Regions from separate parts of the Pseudovibrio sp. JE062 genome, predicted to be linked through region 1. Evidence: predicted binding sites of a transcription regulator. Region 1 holds the regulator's gene; each other region holds the start of a gene.
What was found. Region 1 encodes PhoB, which activates phosphate uptake and scavenging genes when phosphate is short. Its sites were predicted from a motif close to TGTCATNNANCTGTCAT; they were not measured.

Region 1 (4,212 bases):
ATCATCATCGCCTCCCGCGCAGCCCTTCAGGCCGTGCCGCCTAGCATCCGCGAAGCTGCACTGGGTGTTGGAGCTTCCCGCTTGCAGGCCGTGTTCCACCATGTGCTGCCACTGGCAATGCCGGGTATATTGACTGGAACTATCATCGGCATGGCACAGGCATTGGGCGAAACCGCACCGCTTCTCATGATCGGCATGGTGGCTTTCATCGTCGATATCCCGGCAAGCCCGGTGGATCCGTCGACCGTGCTGCCGGTTCAGATCTTCATGTGGGCAGACTTCCCCGAACCGGCCTTCCAGCAGAAAACCTCTGCCGCGATCATGGTGCTGCTCGGCTTCCTGATCTCGATGAATGCAATCGCAATCGTCCTTCGTAAACGTTTTGAGCGCCGCTGGTGATTTGAAAGGCAAGATCATGGCATTGGAAATGACCACAGACACCGAGAGTGCAATGGATACAACAATAAGCGCGCCACCAGCCGTATCAGCTGAAGGCGAAACGCTCAAAATGCGTGGCCGTGACGTAAAAGTGTTTTACGGCGACAAGCAGGCCCTGCATGGTGTGGATCTGGATGTGCGCAAAAATCAGGTGACCGCGCTGATCGGTCCATCCGGTTGCGGCAAGTCCACCTTCCTGCGCTGCCTCAACCGCATGAACGACACCATCGATATCTGCCGCGTGGAAGGTGACATCCTTCTCGACAACGATGACGTCTACGACCCACGCATTGATGTAGTGGAACTGCGTGCCCGCGTTGGCATGGTGTTCCAGAAGCCGAACCCGTTCCCGAAGTCCATCTTTGAGAACGTGGCTTACGGCCCACGCATTCACGGTCTGGCACAAAGCAAGGCCGATCTGGAAGAGATCGTCGCCAGCTCCCTGCAGCGCGCCGGTCTGTTTGAGGAAGTGAAAGACCGTCTGGATGAGCCGGGAACCGGACTCTCCGGTGGTCAGCAGCAGCGCCTGTGCATCGCGCGCGCAATCGCTGTGTCTCCGGAAGTGATCCTGATGGATGAGCCATGTTCTGCGCTTGACCCGATCGCCACCGCAAAAGTGGAAGAGCTGATCGACGAGCTGCGCCAGAACTACACCATCGTGATCGTAACCCACTCCATGCAGCAGGCAGCGCGTGTTTCGCAGCGCACTGCATTCTTCCACTTGGGAACACTGGTGGAAGAGGGGCTGACCAACGACATCTTCACCAACCCCAAAGACCAGCGCACGCAGGATTACATCACTGGCCGTTTCGGTTAAAAATAATAGGCAAGGAGGTCTAAGGAGATCATCCGATGAAAGATCATATCGTCTCGTCCTTCAATGAAGAACTGAAAGAGTTGGCCGGTCGTGTCGTCGAAATGGGCGGCCTCGCAGAAACGCTGGTACATGATGCGGTCAGCGCACTGCTGCGACAGGACCGCGAGCTGGCAACCCGCACCATTGCGGCGGACAGGCGCCTCGACAACATGCAGGCCGAGCTGGAAGAGCTGTGCATCTCCGTGATCGCACGCCGCCAGCCGATGGCAAGCGATCTGCGCGACATCATCGCCGCCATGCGCATCTCCAACGATCTGGAGCGCGTTGGCGACATGGCCAAGAACATTGCAAAGCGGACGCTCGCAATTGAGAGTGAGTTCAACAACAAGCAGCTTGCTGTCGGCGTGGAGCACATGTCTGATCTGGCGCTGGAACAGCTCAAAGCCGTTCTGGATGCCTACACCTCCGGTGATTTGGAAGTCGTCCAGCGCGTACATCTGCGCGATGATGAGGTCGATGCGCTGTACACCAGTCTGTTTCGTCAGCTGCTCACTTACATGATGGAAGATCCACGCTCTATCACCATGTGCGCCCACCTGCTGTTCTGTGCAAAGAACATTGAGCGCATCGGTGACCATGCGACCAACATTGCCGAGAACATCTACTACATGATCTCCGGAAATCAGCTTCCGGCTGATCGTCCAAAAACGGACGAACTGGCAGACAGCAGCGCTGTCTGAGACGTGCCGCTCTCCGGGAAGCTGCAAGCCCGGAAGGCGACCACGTTGAACAAGGTTTGGAGTGCCGGGTTCATTATGCGGCACTTCATGTGTCAAATCAGAGGGCGGCTTCGCGTTTCTGATAAGAAAAGACGCAACTACAAAAGGTTAAAGTGGTTTACATGCACAGTGATGACGGTAAACTGCTTTACAACAGAAGGTGCAAAGAGAGCACTAGGGTATGCCTAAGATACTGATTGTAGAAGACGAAGAACCGTTAAGCCTGCTGCTGAGATACAATCTCGAAGCGGAAGGCTACAATGTCGACGTATGCGCAAGAGGAGATGAGGCAGAACTCCTGCTGCAGGAAAGCCAGCCGGACCTGCTCTTGCTGGACTGGATGCTGCCCGGCCTCTCCGGTATCGAGCTTTGCCGCCGTCTGCGGGCACGTTCAGAAACCGAACGCATGCCAATCATCATGCTCACAGCGCGTGGTGAAGAGTCTGAACGCATTCGTGGTCTGGCAACCGGAGCGGATGATTACGTCGTCAAACCTTTCTCCATTCCGGAGCTTATGGCCCGCGTGCGAGCGATCTTCCGCCGTGCATTGCCGGAAGTTGTCTCCACCATGCTCAAGTCCGGTGATATTGAGCTGGACCGTGAAACCCACCGCGTACGCAGAACTGGCCGTGAAATCCACCTCGGCCCAACCGAGTTCCGCCTGCTGGAGTTCCTCATGAGTGCTCCGGGCCGCGTCTACTCCCGCGAGCAACTGCTCGACGGTGTGTGGGGACATGATGTTTACGTGGATGAGCGCACTGTCGACGTCCATGTGGGCCGCCTGCGCAAAGCCATCAACAAGGGCCGCATGAAAGACCCGATCCGCACCGTCCGCGGCGCCGGATACGCTTTCAACGACCAGTTTGCTGTCGGGTAATCGATTTCTGCTATATGCGCATTATGAAACTGCATCTCTGATCCGGAGATGCAGACTAAAAACAATGCGGATAACAAATGAAAATCAAGACGGTTGATAGAGCAACCGCTCATATCTACGACAATCTCTGCCAGGCTTACGAGGCAGAGTTCTCGCCTCTCACGCACAAACAGCCTGACGCCAACGGCCTGTTCGCCAAGGACACGCTGCTGGAAGGCAACATCACCGGCTATCTGGTGTACAGCAACGACCTCCCGGCAGGACTGGCGGCCATCAAGCAGGAGGAGCAGGAGGGGTTCGAAGTCTGCGAGTTCTACGTCGTGCCTTACTACCGCCGACACAAGCTGGGCCTGCAGTTTGCCAGCGCGCTGTTTGATCAGATGCCCGGCAACTGGCAAATCAAACAGATTGAAGGCGCTGACCACGCCACCGCCTTCTGGCGCGCTGTGGTGAACGACTACACCTCAGGCCACTATCAGGAAGACAGCTACAACGATCCGTACTGGGGCAACGTCACCCGCCAAACCTTCAGCGCTCAGAAGCACTAAACGCAGTCACAGGCGGATAGTCGTTACAAAACAGGCACTCAGACAGCAAAAAGCCGGGCACTGGACCCGGCTCATAACGCTTGCTGTCAGTCTATTTTAGCTGGCGCGGCGGTTGCGGCGGTCGCTGACTGGCTGATAGGCAATGCTGCGGTGATGCGCGCAATACGGTGTGCCTGCATCTGACTGACGACCGCAGAAGTAGAAGTCTTCAGAACCCGGATCGCCAATTGGCCACTTACAGGTGCGTTCGTTCAATGTCAGGATGGATGCGCGTTCGGAAACCGGAATAAAGATTTCTGCGACTGGGACGGGAGCGATTTCGGTCTCGATCGTTTCAATTGGCTCAACTTTAAGAGCGTTGGCGCCTGCCACTGTTGGCTGAACTTGTCGAGGAGTAGGAGAGGGAGCTGCTGCTGCGACCGCTTCGGTCACTGTCGGTTTAATTGGAGAAGCTGTTCTTGCCGCTGGGGCAGTTGCCTTTCTCGTCTTGGTTGCACCGCCCCCTGATTTAGCACGCCCTGAAAGCCCGAGCCGGTGAACCTTACCAATTACGGCATTTCGGGTCACATTGCCTAGCTCCCCAGCGATCTGGCTTGCGCTTAACCCGTCTGCCCAAAGCTTGGTTAGTAACTCTACACGTTCTGCTGTCCAGCTCATTAAAGGCCCCCGTCTTCCTTCAGTGGCGCGCAAAACAGTATTCGCTCAGCTCGGACGTATCCGAATTTGCCGCTAACCTGAGCGTGTGTGCTTGCA
Region 2 (4,212 bases), on a different contig from region 1:
CCAGTGCAAGAATTTGATAATATTTGGAATTCTAGTTGTAAGAGCCGAATCAATAAGTAACTCGTAACTTGATCATGGCGCTGCTTGATTGTTTTCTTGAGAACAGAAAGTACCGTGCATGTCCAGATATCTGCCCATTACGATCGCCAGTCTCTCCACGCTGCTGATTGCCTCTGATGCCTTCGCCGGTGCCTTTGCTGTTCGTGAGCAATCTGCCTGGTTCCAGGGCCTCTCCTTTGCCGGAAATGCGACAGTCTCAAAAAGCCTTTCCAGTATGTACTGGAACCCAGCAACGATGACGGGACATGACGGCATTCAGGTTGAAACTTCCCAGACCGTTGTGTTTCCTCGTGCCACGATTGATCTGGAAACAGCCACTATTGATGCGATCCCAACACCAGTGACGGGGGTTCCTTACTCCTCAGGTGATATAGGCGTGGATGCCTGGGTGCCTGCAGGGTATGGCACTTGGAAAGTGGATGAGCGCCTCACCCTTGGTGTCAGTTCCAATGCACCTTATGGCTTTGAAACGAAACCTCAAATTGAGTGGGCAGGACAGGTTTATGCCCGGTCCTCCCGTGTGCTTTCTGTCAATGTGACACCGATGGCAGCTTATGAGCTTACCGAGAAATTCTCCATTGGGGTTGGTTGGCAGCTTCAATATTTGCAGGTGAGGCTGAAGTCTGCGACGGGTGTTCCACCCATTGCTGCAAACTCTCCTACGGCGGAGCTGCGGGGTGAGGATTACAACCTTGGATTTGGTGCCACCGTTGGAGCTCTTTTCAAGCCGTGGGAAGGTACACAGCTTGGGATTGGCTATCGCTCGCCCATTGAACATAACCTCAAAGGGCGACTTGTGGTCGGTGGCAATACGCCAACTCCAATTCGCGCTAACATCATTATGCCAGAGACGGTGACGGTTTCCTTCCAGCAGGTGCTGAATGAGCGCTGGCGAGGGATGGGTACGTTTGAGTGGACGCACTGGTCACGGTTTGGCACCTTCCCGGTGTTCAATCTACAGGATCAGGTGGTTTCAGAGTTGCCGTTCCAATACAATGACGGCTACTTCATCTCGCTTGGCACGGAGTATGATTTTACCGAGAACTTTACTGGTCGGTTTGGATTGGCTTACGAATGGTCCCCGATTGATGAAGCCAACCGGACGCCGCGTTTGCCGGATGCGAACCGGTTCTGGATTAGCGCAGGGTTGAGTTACTTCTACGAGGATTGGCTGGAAGTGGATATTGGTTACTCGCACCTGTTCCCGGAAAGCGAGAGTATCAACATCAACCCGGACCATCCGTTCTATGAAGGGATTACCATTCAAGGGCCGGTGAATGACACCAATGTGGACATTGTTAGTCTCGGTGCCCGTCTGAAGTTCTAAGAGCTTTGTTCGTTCATTTGGCGCCTCCCCAGAGTGATGCTTTGGGGAGGCGGTTTTGCTTTAGAACGCGCTTGGGTAGAGGCCGCCGTCGAGCAGTAGGTTCTGGCCGGTGATGTAACCAGCATGGGCTGAACACATGAAGGCGCAGGCTTTGCCGAACTCTTCAGGATTGCCGAGACGCTTGGCCGGGATCTCTTCGGAAGACAGGCGTTTTGCTTCTTCAATGGAAATGCCGGTTTGTTCCGCCTGACGTTCAAAGCCACCTTTCAGGCGGTCGGTGTCGAACTTGCCGGGCAGTACGTTGTTGATGGTGACGTTGTGCTGTGCGTATTGACGGCAGACGCCCGCCAGAAATGCGGTGAGGCCAGCGCGGGCACCGCTTGAGAGATCCAGTCCCTCGATTGGCATTTTCACAGACATGGAGGTGATGTTGACGATGCGGCCAAATTTGCGCTCTGCCATGCCATCAATGACGGCTTTGATCAGCTCAATCGGGGTGATCATGTTCTGGATGACACCATCCTGAATGGATTGGCGATTGAGCTCTTTGAAATCGCGGCGAGGTGGGCCGCCGTTGTTGTTGACGAGGATATCCGGGTTTGGGCAGGCGTTGAGGACGGCTTGCTGGCCTTCTGGAGAGGAGATGTCAGCGGCGACGGGAGTGACAGAGATGGAGTGCTTTGTAGCCAGATCCTTGGCGATCTGATCAAGCAATTGCTCGTTGCGGCCGTTGATCACCAGATCACATCCGGCTTCTGCCAATGCTTTTGCTGTTCCCAATCCCAGCCCGCGGCTGGATGCGCAGACGATGGCTTTGCGCCCCTCAATTCCCAAGTTCATTTGAATATCCCACTGAATCAATGCGTTCTGCGAGGCAGCTTACTGGCTCTGAGGGATTTGAGCCAGTGACCATCAAGCTTAGCAAGCGAATAGAATAATCACTTGAATTGCACGGGCTTGCTTTTCTCTCCCCTAATAAACGGGGAGTAATGTTGCTTGAGGTTCAAGCAAGAAACTGCAAAGTTCGAGTAAATGTATCCTGTCATATTTGTTTCTTGTGAATCAATTTAAAGGAAAGAAGGTTTTCTTATTCCGGAGGCTTTGTGGTGACCGGGGATTCTACTAGCAAAAAGTACAGAAGCTTGTTTCTGTCTGATGTACATCTGGGCACGCGCGGATGTCAGGCAGATTTGCTGCTGGATTTTTTAAAGCACAACGATGCTGACACGGTTTATCTTGTTGGAGATATCATCGATGGGTGGCGCCTGAAACGGTCTTGGTACTGGCCTCAACTTCACAATGATGTGGTGCAGAAGCTGTTGCGCAAAGGGCGCAAGGGTGCGCGTATCGTTTACATTCCCGGCAATCATGATGAGTTCCTGCGGGACTTCTTTGGCATCCACTTTGGCGGGGTGGAGGTGGTGGACCAGTTCATCCACGAAGGAGCCAACGGCAAGAAGTATCTGGTAATTCATGGTGATCAGTTTGACGTGGTGGTGCGGCACGCCAAGTGGCTCGCATTCCTTGGAGACTGGGCTTATGTGACAGCGCTGAACCTGAACACGGTGCTGAACTACTGTCGCCGTAAACTTGGTCTGACCTATTGGAGCTTGTCTGCATGGGCAAAGCTGAAGGTGAAGAACGCGGTCAACTTCATCGGTAAGTTTGAGGAGACGCTTGTTTCTGAAGCGCAGCGGCAGAAAGTGGATGGGGTGATCTGTGGTCACATTCACCACGCGGCGGACCATGAGACCAACGGCATTCATTACATCAATACGGGTGACTGGGTGGAAAGCTGCACCGCTGTTGCCGAGAACTTTGACGGAACCTTTGAGTTGATCCGTTGGGGGGATGGCAAGCGGGCTGCTACTGAGCCTTCGAAGGAGAGTTCCGGCAGTCGGGTGGCGGCATGAGCTCGATCTTGATTGTCACCGATGCGTGGAAGCCTCAGATCAACGGTGTTGTGCGGACGCTGGAGCGGTTGGCTGTTGAGTTGCGCCGCATGGGTATTCGCGTTGAGTTTCTGACACCGCAGTCGTTTCATAGCGTACCGATGCCATCTTACGGAGAGATCCGGCTGAGTCTGACGCTGCCTCATATCGTTCGTGGGTTTATTGAAAAGTACGACTGTGATCATCTGCATATCGCGACCGAAGGCCCTTTGGGGTTGATGGCGCGGCAGGTGGCGAAGCGGGATGGGCGGATTTTCACCACGAGCTATCACACACGTTTTCCTGAGTATCTGCAGGCACGCTATCCGGTGCCGCTGTCCTTCAGTTATTCCTGGCTGCGCCGGTTCCACAACAGTGGGCAGGGATGCATGGTGGCGACGGGGACGTTGGAAGCGGACTTGCGGATGCGGGGGTTTGAGAAGCTGCTGAGATGGTCGCGTGGGGTGGATCATCAGCGGTTCCGGCCTTTACGGACTGCTCTGCTGGATCATCTGCCGGGGCCACGGTTTCTCTATGTGGGGCGTGTGGCGGTTGAGAAGAATATTGAGGCGTTTCTTCAACTGGCTTTGCCGGGCACCAAGGTGGTTGTTGGTGGTGGGCCTCAGTTGGAGGAGTTGAGACTGGCGTATCCTGAGGTGCTGTTTACAGGGCCTGTTGAGGGGGATGAGCTGGTTGAGTATTACGCCAATGCAGATGTGTTTGTGTTCCCAAGCCTGACGGATACGTTTGGCAATGTGTTGCTGGAGGCGATTGCCTGTGGGACACCTGTTGCTGCGTTTCCTGTGATGGGGCCGATTGATGTGATCGGGAACAGCGGGGCCGGGGTGCTGAAGAATGACCTCCAGGCGGCAGCGTTGGAAGCGCTGGAGATTT
Region 3 (4,212 bases), on a different contig from region 1:
GGAATAACTCAAGTTAGTGGCTTGTGCATCCTTTGCATTAACTTGCGCGAAACTTGTGCTTTGATCTATTTGCACAGTTGTTTGTGGTGTATTTAAATTAGATATAGGCATATGTGCACCGAGTTTATTGAGAATCAGAAGTATTTATCTGACTTCACTATTGGTGCGTTGCTTGGGTGGCTGTTGTATTATTTGATACAGCACGTATAGATTGTTTATACGTGATAATATCTACCTGATTTAAGGCTGCGGAGGGACACCGCCAGAATTTTCCAATCACGGCATTGAAAAACCCGGCGAAATGTTCCGCCGGGCTGTTCTTCATTCAGTTGTGTTGCTCTTAGTTCAGCTGTGCTGCATCGCCCATGGAGAAGAAGAGGCTTTCTCCGCTGGCATCATCTACGCCGTCATTGTCGGTAGAGACGAGGATGCGGCCATCGTTGGTGATAGCCAGCCCTTCCACCTTATCTGGTGTCCAGCCATTGGTTGCGGACATGGCTGGCAGCAGATCGAGAACGACTTTCTTGGTCAGCACTGGAAGTTCGGTGCCGTGTGGTGCAGGCGTGATGCCTTGCAGTGAGATCGTGGTTACCTGCTTGATGGCTGCTTCCTTACCGCCTTTGTTGTCACGCTCCAGAATAGCGAACTTGCCATTGCCGAGAGCTGTGATTTCGGAGAGGCCAACCCAACCACCGGCGGAACTGCGTGGCGCGTCCAGCGGGTAGTGAACGAAGCCCCAGCTTTCATCCTCAGGGTTGTAGATGCCGATTTTGGTCATGCCTTTCGGATCGTCGTTCCACTCACGCTGAACTGCAACGGCTACGAGGGTTTTGCCGTTCACCTCAAACTCGGCCACGCCTTCCAGTGAGAAGCGCTTGGCTTGTGCGATAAGGCTTGCTGGCAGTTTGATTTCTTTCTGGATCTCACCATTGGCAGAGGCCTGAAGCAGGTAGTGTTCCATTTCCTTCTTCGCATTGCCTTCAGATGCCAGCCAGAAGCCACCCTCTTTGCGCAGGGCGATGCCTTCCAGATCGTACTTTTTCGCGGTGCCGCCTGTCAGATCCATGTGGCCTGTGATTTCAACAGGCTGTTTGGAAACGTCCAGCGTGAAGATGCGGGCTTTGTCGTAGAAGCTGTCAGAGACGGCGTAGAGTTTGTTGGCATCGTCTTTATCTGCCACCATGCCGGAGATTGCGCCCCAGCCGATTGGTGCGTTGGTTTCCGGATCAATGTTGGAGACCAGCTGCGGGTACTCAGCAGAGGTTGCGCCAAACTCGTAGAGGCCAACGTGGGCGCGGACTTTGTCTTCCACATTGTCCTTCTCGTTGGCGACAACGAAGAGATTGCGGGACGGTATCGCCAGCAGGCCTTCTGGGCCAATGTGAGTTGGCAGGAACTGGACGAACTCAGGTTTACCGCCCGTGTCGCGATAGACCGCGACGAAGTTTCCGCGCTCGGAGTTTACGAAGATCAGGGTTTCTCCGCCGAACTTGCCAACAGTTACGCCCTCAGGCTCAGTACCCTTCTTGTGTGCGCGCTTGGCAGGGTAATGCCCGTGGGACATGGCCAGATGTTCCATCTGGTTGCCGCTGTCGAACTCGATGGTGCCGTCTTTGTTCCAGATGGTGAAACCACGAGAGCCGCCTTTGTAATCCCCTTCGTTGGCTGTCACGAAGCGATTGCCATCAATCCAAGCCACAGCATCCGGTTCCCGAGGAACGTCCACCTTCGAACCAGAGGCATCAGAGAGACGCGCCTTCTTAACCGGCACGTTTTCAGCGGTTGCTGTACCGGCTGAGAAGTGGTTGATTATCTTGCCGGAATCCAAGTCCACGATGGCGAGGTGGTTATTTTCCTGAAGAGTTACAACAGCTTCGCCCTTGCTGTTGATGGCGACGTATTCTGGTTCTGGGTCATCGCCACCTTCTGCCGCAAGGCCTGTCATTTCCACGGTGCGCACGGCATCGCAGTTTGTCGGCATGCCGTTGTTGTCCAGATCGAAGATGGTCAGGAAACCTGCTGGCAACTGAGGTAAAGCGCCGTCGTTCAGGTCTTCGTCACGCTCGTTTTCAATAGCAATCGCGAGGAACTTGCCGTCTTTGGAGACAGCCACAGAGTCAGGCTGGCCTTTGACATCGCACTTTGCGGTGATCTGTTTGGTCGCCAAATCGATGACAGCGAGGTAGCCGGACGGCTTGGTGTAGCTTTCGGAGGTGTTTACACCTGCAAGTGCATACTTGCCTGAAATCGCTACAGAAGTGGGCTCGCCACCGAGTGCGGTACGCCCTGCTGGAACTGGCTGTGCGGCGTTGGAAGCATCGAGGAAGACGATCTCTTTCTGAGGGCCATCGGTAAAGGCGAGGGTCATGCCGTCTTCAGAAGCGGTAATGATTTCTGCCACGGTTTCCGACTTGCGGTCTACGCCTTCTGCCAATGTTTCGTAAACCGGCATGGTCGCGATGCGTTTGAAGAACTTTGCTTCAGATGCAGTTACAGCAGAAAGGCCTGCTGCCAGCATGGCAACCGAAATGCCGCCCATAAGTGAAGTGCGAAGAACGCGCATGAAAATCCCCTGTCAGAATAGTTTTGCGGTTAAGTGCTTTCTGGTTAGGGGCCCCGCATGGCAGGCCTATGAATGTTTGTTGAAGCTTTGATGACGTGGTGCGAAACCCAGAGAAACGGTGCTTAAGGTGTCGTTGGTTCTATGCCGTCGATGGCCTCTATGAAGGGTTGTCTGGGTTTTAAGGGGAAGCTTTTTGCGAGCATTTGGGCGGATTTTATGCGGTCGAGGCGGAAGGTGCGGACGGCGTTGCGCAGGTGGTCCCAGGCCATGATGTACCAGACCGGATAGCTCAGGAAGAGGTAGTGCGGTTCGATGGTACGCTGGGAGAGATTGCCGTTCTGATCACTGTACTCGATCTGGATGCATTTGCTCATCAGAAAGGCTTCGTTGATTGGGCTCATGGCGTCGCTGTCGATTTCCTCAAAGGATCCATATACATAGACCGAAGCCGTTCCGCCGATCCAGATGCGGGACTTCAGAGTGTCGACCCGTGAGCGCAGTTCCGGGGAGAAAGAGGCGATCAGTTTTCGGCGGATTGGCTTGAGATTGGCCAGCAGGAGAGGGGAGTGCATGCTCTCAGCGATGGCGAGGCTGATGAGCAGATCGATGGCCTCTTTATACTCCAGCTTGAGACGACCAACTCCCCAACGGGATTGCAAGCGAATGCCGCCGCCGCGGCCTTTGTCCGCTTCGATCGGCAGGCCGCGTTCACGGAGTAACTCCAGATCCCGGAACAGGGTTCTTTGAGAAATACCGAGTTCTTTCGCCAGATCATGGGTTGTCGGGCACTCGCCGGACTTCAGCAGTGTTTCTATTTGTTCAAGTCGATCTAAGCGCTCCAGCGCGGTTGCTCTGGTTCTCTCTGTGGTCATGAAAGAAATGTGTCATTAAATGGCATATTTGTCCATACAAACGGGTCATCGAGACTTCTAAGGAAATAATGATGACCAACCAAGTGATTGAGTTTGCTCCTTTTCATCTTGCTGCTGATAAGACGGAGGCGGATCTTGTCGCTGCGTCTGAGCGGTTTCAGAGTGAATTTCTGGATGGGCATAAGGGCTTTGTGCGTCGTTCACTTGTGAAGCATGAGGATGGTGCTTACGCTGATATTGTAGTCTGGGCGGATAGTAGCGCGAGTGAGCGGGCATTTGCTGCGGCTGGTCAGCATGAAGCTGGGCAGGCGTATTTTTCAATGATTGATATGAGCCGTGAGCATCAGCCTCGTAAAGCGGGTGCAATGGAGTTCTTTAGCGTGGTGGGGACTTATGGCTGAGCCTTTTAAAGAGGTCTTCAATCAAGCCTCTATCCAACGTGTGGCCTCTGCTTTGGCGAGGGTTCATCCTGCGTTTGACAGTGCTGGTTTTATGGTGGAAGCGCTGGAGGGATTGAGTGACCTGGAGCTAAAGGAGCGCTCACTTCATCTGGCACGTTGTCTGCGTCGTTATCTGCCGGAAGATTATAGCGATGCGCTCTGGATCATGATGGCGACGCTTTCTGCGCCGCTGGCTATGGATGACGAGCCTGTCTGGGAGCATGAAGGGGATGGGCTCTATGGTTTCATCACCATGCCGTACTCAGACTATGTTCTGCTTTATGGTCTGGAGCACTTTGAGCTTTCCATGGCGGCCATGAAAGAGATGACCAGTCGG

Region 2: the regulator PhoB is predicted to act here: its motif matches at 2,428-2,444, upstream of PJE062_RS06080 (UDP-2,3-diacylglucosamine diphosphatase).
Region 3: the regulator PhoB is predicted to act here: its motif matches at 2,643-2,659, upstream of PJE062_RS23695 (esterase-like activity of phytase family protein).

What each region holds. Positions count from the first base shown of each region.
Region 1 is NZ_DS996809.1:329,725-333,936, reverse strand. Features, by position in the region: gene pstA (phosphate ABC transporter permease PstA) at 1-399, shown strand, start outside; gene pstB (phosphate ABC transporter ATP-binding protein PstB) at 452-1,255, shown strand; gene phoU (phosphate signaling complex protein PhoU) at 1,291-1,995, shown strand; gene phoB (phosphate regulon transcriptional regulator PhoB) at 2,216-2,911, shown strand; gene PJE062_RS13940 (GNAT family N-acetyltransferase) at 2,989-3,459, shown strand; gene PJE062_RS13935 (GcrA family cell cycle regulator) at 3,556-4,116, opposite strand.
Region 2 is NZ_DS996806.1:372,756-376,967, forward strand. Features, by position in the region: gene PJE062_RS06070 (OmpP1/FadL family transporter) at 119-1,387, shown strand; gene PJE062_RS06075 (SDR family oxidoreductase) at 1,448-2,227, opposite strand; gene PJE062_RS06080 (UDP-2,3-diacylglucosamine diphosphatase) at 2,494-3,300, shown strand; gene PJE062_RS06085 (glycosyltransferase family 1 protein) at 3,297-4,212, shown strand, end outside.
Region 3 is NZ_DS996816.1:83,224-87,435, reverse strand. Features, by position in the region: gene PJE062_RS23695 (esterase-like activity of phytase family protein) at 341-2,563, opposite strand; gene PJE062_RS23690 (YafY family protein) at 2,686-3,435, opposite strand; gene PJE062_RS25885 (hypothetical protein) at 3,507-3,836, shown strand; gene PJE062_RS23680 (DNA alkylation repair protein) at 3,829-4,212, shown strand, end outside.